DNA from 3 places in the Mesorhizobium opportunistum WSM2075 genome. Region 1 is predicted to be linked to each of the others. Evidence: predicted binding sites of a transcription regulator. Region 1 holds the regulator's gene; each other region holds the start of a gene.

Region 1 (4,199 bases):
CGATCTATGAGAACATCGCCTTCGGCGTCAGGCTCTACGAGAAGATCAGCAAGGCCGAGATGGACGGCCGCGTCGAGCAGGCGCTGAAGCGCGCGGCGCTCTGGACCGAGGTCAAGGACAAGCTCAATGCCAGCGGCCTCAGCCTTTCGGGCGGCCAGCAGCAGCGGCTCTGCATTGCCCGTACCGTGGCGGTGAAGCCGGAAGTCATCCTGCTCGACGAGCCGGCCTCGGCGCTCGATCCGCTGTCGACCGCCAAGATCGAGGAGCTGATCGACGAATTGCAGGCCGACTACACGATCGTCATCGTCACCCACAACATGCAGCAGGCGGCGCGCGTGTCGAAGCAGACGGCCTTCATGTACCTGGGCGAACTGGTCGAGTTCGACAAGACGGAGAAGATCTTCACGTCGCCCCGCGAGAAGCGCACGCAGGACTACATCACCGGCCGCTTCGGCTGATCGCACGCATACGAGGACCAGGATCATGGCCGAACACACGGTTGCAGCCTTCGACGAAGATCTCGGACAGATCAGCAGGCTGATCAGCGACATGGGCGACCTCGCCGGCTCGATGGTCGGCGGTGCCACCAAGGCGCTGCTGAACTCCGACAATGCGCTCGCCCAACGCGTCGTCTCCGATGACGCGATCATGGATGCGCGCCAGCGCGAGCTGGACGACCGCGCCATCACGCTGATCGCCAAGCGCCAGCCGATGGCCGACGATCTGCGCCATGTCGTCGGCTCGATCCGCATGGCCGGCGATCTCGAACGCATCGGCGACCTTGCCAAGAACATCGCCAAGCGCGTCGGCACGGTCGGGCTCTCCGCCACGCCGCGCGACCTGTCGCACTCCATCGACGCGATGGCGCAGCTGGTGCTGATCCAGGTTCAAGGTGTCATCGAGGAATATGCGGCGCGTGATGCCGCGGCACTGGCGAAGCTGCGCGCCGCCGACGAGCGCATCGATGTCAAATACACCTCGGTGTTCCGCGAACTGCTGACCTACATGATGGAAGATCCGCGCAACATCACCGCCTGCACGCATCTTTTGTTCTGTGCCAAGAACCTCGAACGCATCGGCGACCACGTGACCAACATCGCCGAGAATGCGTATTATGTGCTGACCGGCACGCAGCTGCCCGCCAATCGTCCGAAGCAGGACGAAACCGCGATGTCGGCGCCGGCGGCATAGCAGGGGTGACCAGCCGATGATCGCGCCACGCATCATGGTGGTGGAGGATGAGGAGCCGTTAGGGGTGCTGCTCCGCTACAATCTGGAATCGGAAGGTTACCAGGTCGAGGTGGTGACGCGCGGCGACGAGGCGGAGATCCGCCTGCAGGAGAACGTGCCCGACCTTCTGGTGCTCGACTGGATGGTGCCGGCGGTGTCCGGCATCGAACTCTGCCGGCGCCTGCGAATGCGGCCCGAGACCGAGCGGCTGCCGATCATCATGCTGACCGCGCGGGGCGAAGAAAGCGACCGTGTACGTGGACTCTCCACAGGCGCCGACGACTATCTGGTCAAGCCGTTCTCGACGCCGGAGTTCATGGCCCGCGTCAAGGCGTTGCTGCGCCGCGCCAAACCGGAAGTGCTGTCCAGCGTGCTCAAGGTCGGCGACATCGTGCTCGACCGCGAATCGCACCGCGTCTACCGCAAGAAGAGCGAGATCCGGCTCGGGCCGACCGAGTTCCGCCTGCTCGAATTCATGATGCGCCATCCCGGCCGGGTGTTCTCGCGCAGCCAGCTGCTCGACAATGTCTGGGGCGAGACGATCTACATCGACGAGCGCACGGTCGACGTGCATGTCGGGCGGCTGCGCAAGGCGGTCAACAATGGCCGCATGCCCGATGTCATTAGAACCATTCGTGGGGCGGGCTACGCGATCCGGGAAGATTAGGTTCTTCGGCGCGGAAGGTTAGACAGTCGGATTTCGTGCTTAAGCCGGATCGCTTTACCTTGGCGATCAGCGAAAACGTCCATTGCTTCGTCATCCACGGGCGGAGCAAGGAGCGAAGCGACGCGGCGTAGACCCGAGGATCCACGCCGCGACTTTGAAGCGTTGCCTCGGTGCGGAATTCTGCTCCGCTGCACTCCGTGGCCAAGGTCGCGGCATGGATCCCAGGGTCTCCGCGACGGAGCTTCGCTCCTGCTCCGCCCAGGGATGACGAAGTCGTGAGGCTTTGTCCAACCCACGGATGTTACGATGGCTTCGATTTCACGCCACGTTCTTCCCAGCCGCGCCTGCTCTCGCCTGCACGCCCGGCGCGAATATTTCCTGATCGACGAAGGTCAGAGCGCGCATGGCGCAGCCTTCGCGGATCAGCGGCAGTTCGTTAGGCTCGGTGTCGAAGGAGATCGATTTCGAGTGCTGGCCGCCGGCGGTCTGTGCAATCGCCTCGCGCAAGGCCGGCTCGATCAGGTCGAAGGCGGCGGCGCTGACGCCGACCATGGCGACCGGGGCGGGATCGATCAGCGCGAACAGGCTGCCGAGGCCATAGCCGAGCGCCTCGCCGGCCTTGCGATAGGCCTGGCGCTCCGGCCCGTCCTTCTCGCGCGCCGAGGCCGCCAGTGCCCGCATGTCGGCGTCGCTGACGTCGACCGGTTCGGTGTCCTCGCCAAGCTGTCTCGCGCTTCGCCAGATGGCGTAGTTGCCGGCATAGGCCTCGACGCAGCCGCGCCGTCCGCAGCGGCAGAGCGCGCCGCCCGGCCGGTGGATCATGTGGCCGAACTCGCCGCCCGAGGAATGGGTACCGGTGAACAGTTCGCCCTTCAGCACCAGGCCCATGCCGATGCCGTGAGACAGCAGAATGGCGATGAAGTCGTCGCGGTAGCGCTCGGGATCGCGCCAGCGCAGCGCCACCGCCATCATGTTGCAGTCGTTTTCCATGGTGGCGGGGATGCCGAACTCGGCTTCGAATATGTCGGCGAAGGCGATGTCGGTCTGCGGCGTGATCGGCGACCACAGCATGGCGCGCGCCTCGGTGTCGGTGATGCCCTGGATGGCCAGTGCGATGCGGGCGACGCTGCGGACATCGATGTCGGGATCGTCTATGCGGCGCCGCACGATGGCGACGCATTCGCCGATCAGCGCCTCGCGCGACATGGTCAGCGTGTCCAGCCGGCGCTGTTCCTCCGATATCACCTGGCCGGCATAGTCGATGACGGCGACCGACAGGAAATTCAGCGACAGCACCACGGTCATCACCGCCGCCGCCTCCGGGTTGAGTGTGAGGCCGACCTGCGGCCTGCCGCGTTTCAGCGCCCCGGCCTCGCTCGGCTTGCCCTCGGTCAGGACGCCTTCGCCGATCAGGTCGGAGGAGATCGCCGAGATGGTCGAGTGGCTGAGGCCGGTGGTGGCGGCGATCTCGGTGCGCGAAGGCTGACCGGCACGGCGCACGGCCGAGATCACCATGGCGCGGTTGCGCCGGCGCAGATCGTCGTGGCGGATTCCGACCGACATGTTTCCCGCATCCTCCCAGTCGCCGCGGCCTTTCGTGCCTCCCGAAGGCCGCCAGCGAAGCCACCAAATACTGGCAGAAGCGCCCCACGCTGTCATTATTTATTCCGGAGCTCGAAAAAAAGTTCACGGCACCTCAAAATCCATCAGAATCATTGTTGACAGTGTTCCGGTGATGGACCAGTGTTTTTTCGAGGCTCGAAAAAATAGGGCCTTTGTGCCGGCCTTAGGGCCAGTTTGGTCGCGCCATACGCGGCGCAGGGAGGAATATCATGAAGAAATTCACAGCCGCCATCCTGGCGGGTGTCGCCATGTCGCTGACGCTTGCGTCGGTCGCGCAGGCGAAGGACAAGGTCATCGGCGTTTCCTGGTCCAATTTCCAGGAAGAGCGCTGGAAGACCGACGAGGCCGCGATGAAAAAAGCGATCGAGGCCGCCGGCGACAAGTACATCTCCGCCGACGCGCAGTCCAATCCCGGCAAGCAGCTCACCGATGTCGAAAGCCTGATCTCGCAAGGCGCCAATTCGCTGATCATCCTGGCGCAGGATGCCTCGGCCATCGGCCCGGCGGTGCAGAAGGCGCTGGACGAAGGCATTCCGGTCGTCGGTTATGACCGCCTGATCGAGAACAAGGACGTCTTCTACCTGACCTTCGACAACAAGGAAGTCGGTCGCTTGCAGGCCAGCGCGGTGTTCAAGGCCAAGCCGGAAGGCAACTACGTCTTCATCAAGGGCTCGGGTGC
Region 2 (4,199 bases), 3.1 Mb from region 1:
TGGTCGGCTGCAACACCTGGACGGCGGCGGCGCTGCGCACTGCAGGCCTGCGCACCGGCTGGTGGAACCCGCTGCCGGCTTCGCTTGGGTGGTCGTTGAGCTTGTACAATTAGTGTGCGCATTTCGCGAATTGGCAAACGTCGCGTTCCTTCGCGCCCCCCTCTGTCCTGCCGGACATCTCCCCCACGAGGGGGAGATCGGATCTGGCTCCGGCTTTCGCTAATCTCCAACGTTTGCAAAAGGACGCCGGCGCCAAAGCTGCCAATCTCCCCCCTCGTGGGGGAGATGTCCGGCAGGACAGAGGGGGGCGCTGTCCCCGCCAGCCTATCGGTTTCTTTATTGTCTCGATGTCCTACCGCCTAATAATCTTCGGTTCCTCCCACCCGTAGAGCCAGTCCAGATCCGCCGCGAGCTTTTCCGCCGGCCGCGTCGCCAGCACCAGGTTGCGAGCCAATGCCACCGGACCCCAGGCATGCCAGGCCAGCCGGTTGAGCGCGCCGCGCCGGATCACCTTCTCGACGCGCGGTCGCCTGAGATTTTCCCAGATCGCCAGGCCCTGCTTCGGATCGGCCGGGAAGTCGGCGATTACCCCGGCAAGCGTTGCGGCATCTTCGATGGCCATGGCGGCCCCTTGCGCCGCGAATGGGGTCATCGCATGTGCGGCGTCGCCAATCAGGGCGATGCCGGTTGGTGTCGTCCAGTGCTGCTTCTGGTCGACCGTATGGAGCGGCCAAGTCAGCCACGGGCCGGCCATTTCCACCAGCCTTGCAAGGGCTGCCGCCGTGCCGCTCATTGCATTGGCGAGGATGACGGGATCGGCATGACCCGACCAACCCTCGGCAATGCGCTCGCCTTTGGTGAAGGCGACAAGGTTGAAGGCATCGCCCTTGCTGACGGGATAGGCGACCATGTGGAATCCCGGATGCAGAAAAGTCGTGACACAATCAGCCGCCCCAATCGCGGCAAAGGCTTGCCCGGCGCCGCTGTCGGCGGCAACAGTCGTGCGCCAGGCCAGTTCGCCGGAAAAACGGCTTCTTGACGATCCCCCCCGAGCTCGATCGACAACCGCGCGCACGGATGACCACACGCCGTCGGCGCCGACCAGAAGGAAGCCCTGTGACTGGACGGTCTTGCCGTCCGTCTCCAGTGTCGCCGTCACACCATCGTCGCCTGTGGCAGCGCCGCTGACGCGCGCACCCTTGACCAGACGAATATTCGGGTTTTCGGCAACGTGTGCGGTCAGCGCGCTCTGCAGGTCGGCTCTGTGGGCGACGAGATAAGGCGCCCCCCAGCGTTCTTCGGCGGCCTGCCCGAGTGGTACACGCGCCAGTTCGCGCAACGTCCTTGCGTCCTTCAGCACCACGGCCTCAGGCCGCACCGTTGCCGGCAGCAGCCGCTTGAGCACGCCGAGTTGGCGCAGGATGCGTGTCGCGTTGGGGGAAAGCTGGATGCCGGCTCCCACGGCCTCCAGCCGCTGCGCCTGTTCGAACACCTGCACGGGGTAGCCGCGTTCGGCGAAGGCAAGCGCCGCGGTCAGCCCGGCAACGCCCGCTCCGGCGATGACGACTTGCCGCTTGTCGTCCATCAGGCCCGTCGCGGAAGAATCAGGCGGCCTGGTCGATGTAGAGGCAGCCCGCCGGCAGCGTTTCCGTGGCCTTCAGCTTCGGCGAATAGCGGTAGAGCGTCGAGCAATAGGGGCAGACCTTCTCATTGTCGTCGCCCATGTCGAGAAACACATGCGGATGGTCGAAAGGCGGGTTGGCGCCCGTGCACATGAATTCCTTGACACCGATGTCGATTGCCGGAAAGCCCGCATCGTTCTGGAAATGGGGAATGGAACCGCCTGCCATCGTCGTCTCCTTAACGCAGTCTCGCATGCATCTGGATCATAACAGGTCTCTTTGCAAGATCGATGAAATCAAACTGTCGCAAAAGCCTGTCAGAGGATAAGTTAAGCCGGTTAACCGGCCGAGCTGGTGGGAAGAGCAGGAACAATGAACGAACTGAAGCCGGTACAGAGCGAATTCATCAATGTCGAGGCGGCAAGCCCGGAGGGCGGCAATCCAGACCGTTTCGTCAATCGCGAGTTTTCCTGGCTGCAGTTCAATCGCCGCGTGCTCGAGGAATCGCTGAACACCAATCATCCGCTGCTGGAGCGCGTCCGCTTCCTGTCGATCTCGGCCGCCAATCTCGACGAGTTCTTCATGGTCCGCGTCGCCGGCCTCGCCGGCCAGGTGCGCGAGGGCATCGTCTTGAAGAGCCCTGACGGCCGCACGCCCGAACAGCAGCTCGAACAGCTGCTGCGCGAGGTCGAGCGGCTGCAGGAAGACCAGCAGAAGAGCCTATCGGCGCTGACCGTGCTGCTCAACAAGGAAGGCATCGAGACCATTACGCGGGATGCGCTGACCAAGGACGAGAAGACCTGGCTGGAAGAGCATTTCCAGGACCAGGTGTTTCCGGTGCTGACCCCGTTGTCGATCGATCCGGCGCATCCATTCCCGTTCATTCCCAATCTCGGTTTCTCGATGGCGCTGCAGCTTCGCCATCGCAAGAATGGCGAGGAGATGAGCGCGCTCTTGCGCCTGCCGGTGGCGCTGAAGCGCTTCATCCGCCTTCCGGACCGCAAGCACCATGTCCGCTTCATCCCGCTGGAAGAGGCGGTCGGCCTCTATATCGGCAAGCTGTTCCCCGGCTATGAGGTCAAGGGTTCCGGCACATTCCGCATCATCCGCGACAGCGACATCGAGGTCGAGGAGGAATCGGAAGATCTGGTGCGCCTGTTCGAGACGGCGCTGAAGCGCCGCCGCCGCGGTTCGGTGATCCGCATCGAATTCGACAAGCTGATGCCCAGCGAATTGCGCGACTTCGTCGCCGGCGAGCTTGGCGTCTCGTCGAGCCGTATCAGCGTGCTCACCGGCCCGTTGGCGCTCAGCCAGATCTCCGAGATCGTGGCGGTCGCCCGCGACGATTTGAAGTTCACGCCCTACAATCCGCGCTTTCCCGAGCGCATCCGCGAGCATGGTGGCGACTGTTTTGCCGCCATCCGCGAGAAGGACATCATCGTCCACCACCCCTATGAATCCTTCGACGTCGTGGTGCAGTTCCTGCGCCAGGCCATGGCCGACCCCGAGGTGGTGGCGATCAAGCAGACGCTTTACCGCACCTCCAACGACAGCCCGATCGTGCGCGCGCTGGTCGATGCGGCCGAGGCCGGCAAGTCGGTGACCGCGCTTGTCGAGCTCAAGGCCCGTTTCGACGAGGAAGCCAACATCCGCTGGGCGCGCGATCTGGAGCGCGCCGGCGTGCAGGTCGTGTTCGGTTTCCTCGAACTCAAGACCCACGCCAAGATGTCGCTGGTGGTGCGCCGCGAAGACGGCAAACTGCGCAACTACGTGCATCTGGGCACCGGCAACTACCATCCGGTCACCGCGCGCATCTATACTGACCTGTCCTTCTTCACCACCGATCCGACGATCGCCCGCGACGTCGCCCAGCTGTTCAATTTCATCACCGGCTACGCTGAGCCGACCGACGAAATGCGGCTGGCGATCTCGCCCTTCACGCTGAGAAGCCGCATTCTGAAGCACATTTCCGCCGAAGTCGCCCATGCGCTGGAAGGAAAGCCGGCTCGCATCTGGATGAAGATGAACGCGCTTGTCGACCCGATCATCATCGATGCGCTCTATGATGCCAGCCGCGCCGGCGTCGAGATCGACCTCGTCGTGCGCGGTATCTGTTGCCTCAGGCCTCAGGTTCCGGGGCTTTCGGAAAACATCCGGGTGAAGTCGATCGTCGGCCGGTTTCTCGAGCACAGCCGCATCTATTGCTTCGGCAATGGCCATGGCCTGCCCTCGGACGAAGCGATCGTCTACATCTCCTCGGCCGATCTCATGCCGCGCAATCTCGACCGCCGCGTCGAGACCATGGTGCCGATCACCAATCCAACTGTGCATGAACAGGTCCTTGGCCAGATCATGCTCGGCAACATCATGGACAATCAGCAAAGTTTCGACGTATTGGCTGATGGAACCTCCCGGCGCGTCGTGCTGGAGGAGGGCGAGGAACCGTTCAACGCGCAGGAATATTTCATGACCAATCCGAGCCTGTCGGGACGGGGTGACGCGCTGAAGTCGCACGCGCCCAAGCGCATCGCGCAGTTCAAGCGCCGCAAGAAGAACGCCGCAGCGTCCGGCTGATGC
Region 3 (4,199 bases), 380 kb from region 1:
GCAGTAGGGGAGTAGGGAAAAAGGGAGTCCCACCGACGGTGCGGCTTCGTGCTAAACATACTCCCCTACTCCCCTACTGCCTGGCCTTCCATGCACCCCATCGCCCTTCTCGACTATGCCGGCATTGCCGTTTTTGCGGCGACGGGGGCGTTGGCTGCGTCGCGCAAGCAGCTCGACGTCATCGGTTTCCTGTTCCTGGCCAGCGTCACCGGCATCGGCGGCGGCACGTTTCGCGACCTCATCCTCAATGTGCCTGTGTTCTGGGTGGGAAACCGCGACTATGTGCTGATCTGCGCGGTGGTGGCGGTCCTGGTGTTCTTCACCGCGCACCGCGTCGAATCCCGCTATAGGCTGCTGCTCTGGCTCGACGCCGTCGGGCTGGCTGCCTTTTCGGTGATGGGCGCGGCAAAGGGCCTGGCAATCACCGGCTCGCCGGTGGTTTCCATCATCACCGGCATGCTGACCGCGACCTTCGGCGGCATATTGCGCGATCTCCTGGCCGGTGAGCCATCGGTGCTGCTGAAGCCCGAGATCTACGTCACGGCTGCCCTGGCGGGCGCCGCTATCTTCACACTGGGCGACGTCGCCGGACTGCCGCAGCTTGTCTCAGGCTTGGCCGGTTTCGCCGTGGCGCTCGCGGTGCGTGGCGGTGCGCTTCGTTTCGGCTGGGCATTTCCGTCCTACAAGAGCCGGCCCGGCCGGCGGCCTGAGGATATTCCGTAAAAGAGGCAGTAGGGACTAGTCAGTAGTGAGTAGTGAGAGGAGCGTGACTCGTGACGTCTTGCCTACTGCCTACTGCCTCACGCGGCGAAGCGCTGGGCTTCCCCGCCATAGTAGTTGACGTAGCGGGCACCGATCTCCTTGACCGGCATCACCACGAAGACGTCGACCGTCGAAAACTCGCGGTCGATGACGCAGCCGTCGCCGATGCGGGCACCGACGCGCAGATAGCCCTTGACCAAAGGCGGCATCGCCGCGATCGCTGCCTTGGCATTGACCGCCTCGATCGGCATCAGGTCCATGGAACAATAGCGCCCGGACACCGCGCGCACGTCCCAGGCCGAGTTCGTACGGCAATGATGAGAGAGATAGGTGAGCGCCTCGGCATGCGCCGCCGGCACGGTGCCCTGGAAGGAAGCACAGCCGGTCATCACGCCGATTTCGTAGTGATTGATGTAGGCCCAGATGCCTTGCCAGAGCGCCTCGATGGTGCGCTTCGACCGGTATTCGGGCAAAACGCAGGAACGGCCGAGCTCGAGAAAACGTTGGCCAGGATGACGGGCGATGAGCTTGGTCAGCTCGAATTCGCCTTCGGAATAGAAGCCTCCGGCGGCAGCCGCGATTTCTTGCCGCAGCAGGCGATAGGTGCCGACGATGCGGCGATGCTCGGGGCCGGAAATTGAATTGTCGAAGACAAGCAGATGGTCGCAGAGCGGATCGAACCGGTCGGCGTCACGGCGGTCCTGCGCCTGGAACAGATCTTTCCTGGCACCAAGCTCGTCGTAAAACACCCGGTAACGCACTTCCTGCGCGGCCGCGATCTCGGCCTCGTTGCGAGCAAGCCGCACTTCGAGATTGCCGATTCGGCCGAGTGCTGCGCCCTTTATGACGGAATCGACATTACGTCCGGCAAGCAAGGCGCTGCTGGCGTTCGGCCGAGTGTCACATTCCGGCATAACTGTATGCACGAGTGATTCTCCTTCGAGCCATCCCTCTTGGCACGGGGATACGGTGTAGGTGCAACAGGATTGTGACAGTACCGTGATACGACGTCGCGGGCAATACTTCGTCGGCTGGCGAAAACGGTCAACCGGCTACGTTCGGTAAGGAGACTCGAGGCGCGACGCGCCCGCGCGGGTTCAGGCAACGCGCTCCAGGCCTTGTTTTCATGCATGTCGTTTTTCCGAAGCGGAGGCCCACTTTTGGGCAAATGGATCAGCCGCGTACCGGAAAAAACCGGCTCAAGCGGCGACCTGGCCCTCGACGGCGTTGACCAGCGCGTCGGGATCGAGCGGCTTGGTGACAAAACCGCTGGCGCCGTGAGCAAGCACGGCATGGCGGGTCTTTTCCTGGCTATCGGCCGACAGCACCATGATCGGCACGGGCGGCGCGGATGTCTCCTCCTCATGGCGGCGGATCGCGGCAATGGCGTCCAGCCCATCCATGACCGGCATATGCAGGTCCATCAGCACCACGTCGAAGCGGTGCTTGTGCCCGGCGCTGGTGACGGCCTCGACCGCTGCCTTGCCATTGCCGACCACCTGGACGCGATGCCCAGCCTTCAGCAGCGTGGCGCGGGCCAGCATGGCATTGATGTCGTTGTCCTCGGCGATCAGCACGGACAGGCCTTGCTGGCGCTCGCTCGATGCACGCAGCGCCGGTGCCCGACGCTTTTCCGGTTGCGGGTGGGCAAGTGCCGGCGCATGGCTGCTCAAGAGGACACGCAAAAGTGTTCCCCCGCGCACCGGCCGGGCAAGGAAGGTCGTGTAGCCGCTGGCGCGGAATTCGCCCAGCATGCCGCGGTCGGTCGGTGCGATCAGCGTGATGGCCTCGCAATCGGAGAAGCCGCTTTGGCGCAACCGCTTGAGCAGCCTTCCATCGCTCTCTTCCATGGCCGCGTCGACCAGAAGCACGTCGCAGCCGTGAGCGAAGGGCGCGGCCTGCGCCACGGTGGTGGCGATCCCGGCCGTGCCGCCACTGGCGCGGATGGTGCGGGCGATGGCATCGGCCTCGACGGCGTTCCTGGACAGGATCACAGCGCGCCTGCCGGCAAGCGCGTCGAGCCGGCCCTGCGGCGCCTCGGTGGCCGCTGTGGCGGGGATCTCGAAGACGAATTCCGATCCCTGACCAAGCCGGCTGGAGACCGAAATCGTGCCGCCCATGGCAGCCACCAGGCGCTTGGAGATGGCAAGTCCCAGGCCGGCTCCGCCATGCGTGCGCGTCGAGGTGCCGTCGGCCTGCTCGAACTCCTCGAAGATGCGCTCCATATCCTCGTCGCGCAGGCCGGGACCGGTATCGGCGATGGTGAAGCAGATGCGGTCGGTGGTCGCGGTGCGGGCGCGCGCGACGCTGACCAGCACGCCGCCGCCGTCGGTGAACTTGATAGCGTTGCCGATGAGATTGAGCAGCACCTGCCTGACCCTGCCCGGATCGGCGGTGATCATCTGCGGCACATCCGGTTCGACGTGGCAGCCGAGGCCGATATCCTTGGCGAAGGCGCGCGCGGCCAGGAGTTCGATGATGTTGTCGGCGATCTCGCGCACCGATATCGGCTGCGGCTCGGGGTCGAAGCGGCCGGCCTCGATCTTGGAATAGTCGAGCAGGTCCTCGATCAGGGCGAGCAAGGCGCTGGCCGATGTCGAGATGGCGCCGACATAAGTCTGCTGCTCCGGCGACAGGCTGGTGTCGGCGAGCAGCCTGGCCATGCCCATGATGCCGTTCATCGGCGTGCGGATCTCATGGCTGACGGTGGCGAGGAAGCGCGATTTGGCCTGGCTTGCGTATTCGGCCCGCTCGCGCGCGGTGATCAGCGAGGATTCGGCGCGCTTGCGGGCGGTGATGTCGCGGGCGATCGCGCGATGCGAAGCCGCTCCGCTGTCCTTGTCGCGCACCGACAGTTCGATCCACGAGAACCAGCGCGGGCCGCTCGGCGTGCGGATGGCGACATCGGTGGAACTCAGGCATTCATGGTCGGAAAAGGCGGCATCGGGGACGATGCCGACCTCGATTCCGAGTTCGGCCAGCGTCTTGCCGGCAAGGTCGCGCTGATCGGTTTCGACGAGGTCGGCGAATACTTTGTTGGCATAGACGATGTAGCCATCGCGGTCGCGATGGATGACGAGGTCGCCAAGTGCGTCGATGAGACCGCGAAAGCGCTCTTCGCTTTCCTGCATTTCCCACATGCGGTCGGCCAGCGTCTCGATCTCGGCGCGGCTGCGGGCGCTGGTCTCGTCGAGCAGGACCGCGGTGCGGTGTACGCTGCGCCTGGCATGCAGATGCATGGCAAGGCCGGCGAGGCCGGTTGCCAGCAGAGCGAGGCTGATGAAGATCGGGGCTCCGGTCAGATGCGCGAGGCCGGCCAGCACGACGATGGCAAAGAAGGTCACAAGCGGCAGACCTTCCCGCCCGGCCAATTGCTGCTCGGGCACCAGCGGTGGCGCGGCGATGAACCGCCGCGCCGGCGCCGGCGCGGCAAGCGC

Evidence for each region. Region 1 encodes PhoB, which activates phosphate uptake and scavenging genes when phosphate is short. Its sites were predicted from a motif close to TGTCATNNANCTGTCAT; they were not measured.
Region 2: the regulator PhoB is predicted to act here: its motif matches at 1,914-1,930, upstream of MESOP_RS25420 (RNA degradosome polyphosphate kinase).
Region 3: the regulator PhoB is predicted to act here: its motif matches at 1,740-1,756, upstream of olsB (l-ornithine N(alpha)-acyltransferase).

What each region holds. Positions count from the first base shown of each region.
Region 1 is NC_015675.1:1,486,333-1,490,531, forward strand. Features, by position in the region: gene pstB (phosphate ABC transporter ATP-binding protein PstB) at 1-458, shown strand, start outside; gene phoU (phosphate signaling complex protein PhoU) at 484-1,191, shown strand; gene phoB (phosphate regulon transcriptional regulator PhoB) at 1,208-1,897, shown strand; gene MESOP_RS07135 (ROK family protein) at 2,216-3,460, opposite strand; gene xylF (D-xylose ABC transporter substrate-binding protein) at 3,730-4,199, shown strand, end outside.
Region 2 is NC_015675.1:5,255,286-5,259,484, reverse strand. Features, by position in the region: gene MESOP_RS25435 (TIGR02117 family protein) at 1-113, shown strand, start outside; gene MESOP_RS25430 (FAD-dependent monooxygenase) at 353-1,585, opposite strand; gene MESOP_RS25425 (zinc-finger domain-containing protein) at 1,605-1,850, opposite strand; gene MESOP_RS25420 (RNA degradosome polyphosphate kinase) at 1,995-4,196, shown strand; gene ppx (exopolyphosphatase) at 4,196-4,199, shown strand, end outside.
Region 3 is NC_015675.1:1,863,603-1,867,801, forward strand. Features, by position in the region: gene MESOP_RS08880 (trimeric intracellular cation channel family protein) at 91-723, shown strand; gene olsB (l-ornithine N(alpha)-acyltransferase) at 801-1,676, opposite strand; gene MESOP_RS08890 (hybrid sensor histidine kinase/response regulator) at 1,962-4,199, opposite strand, start outside.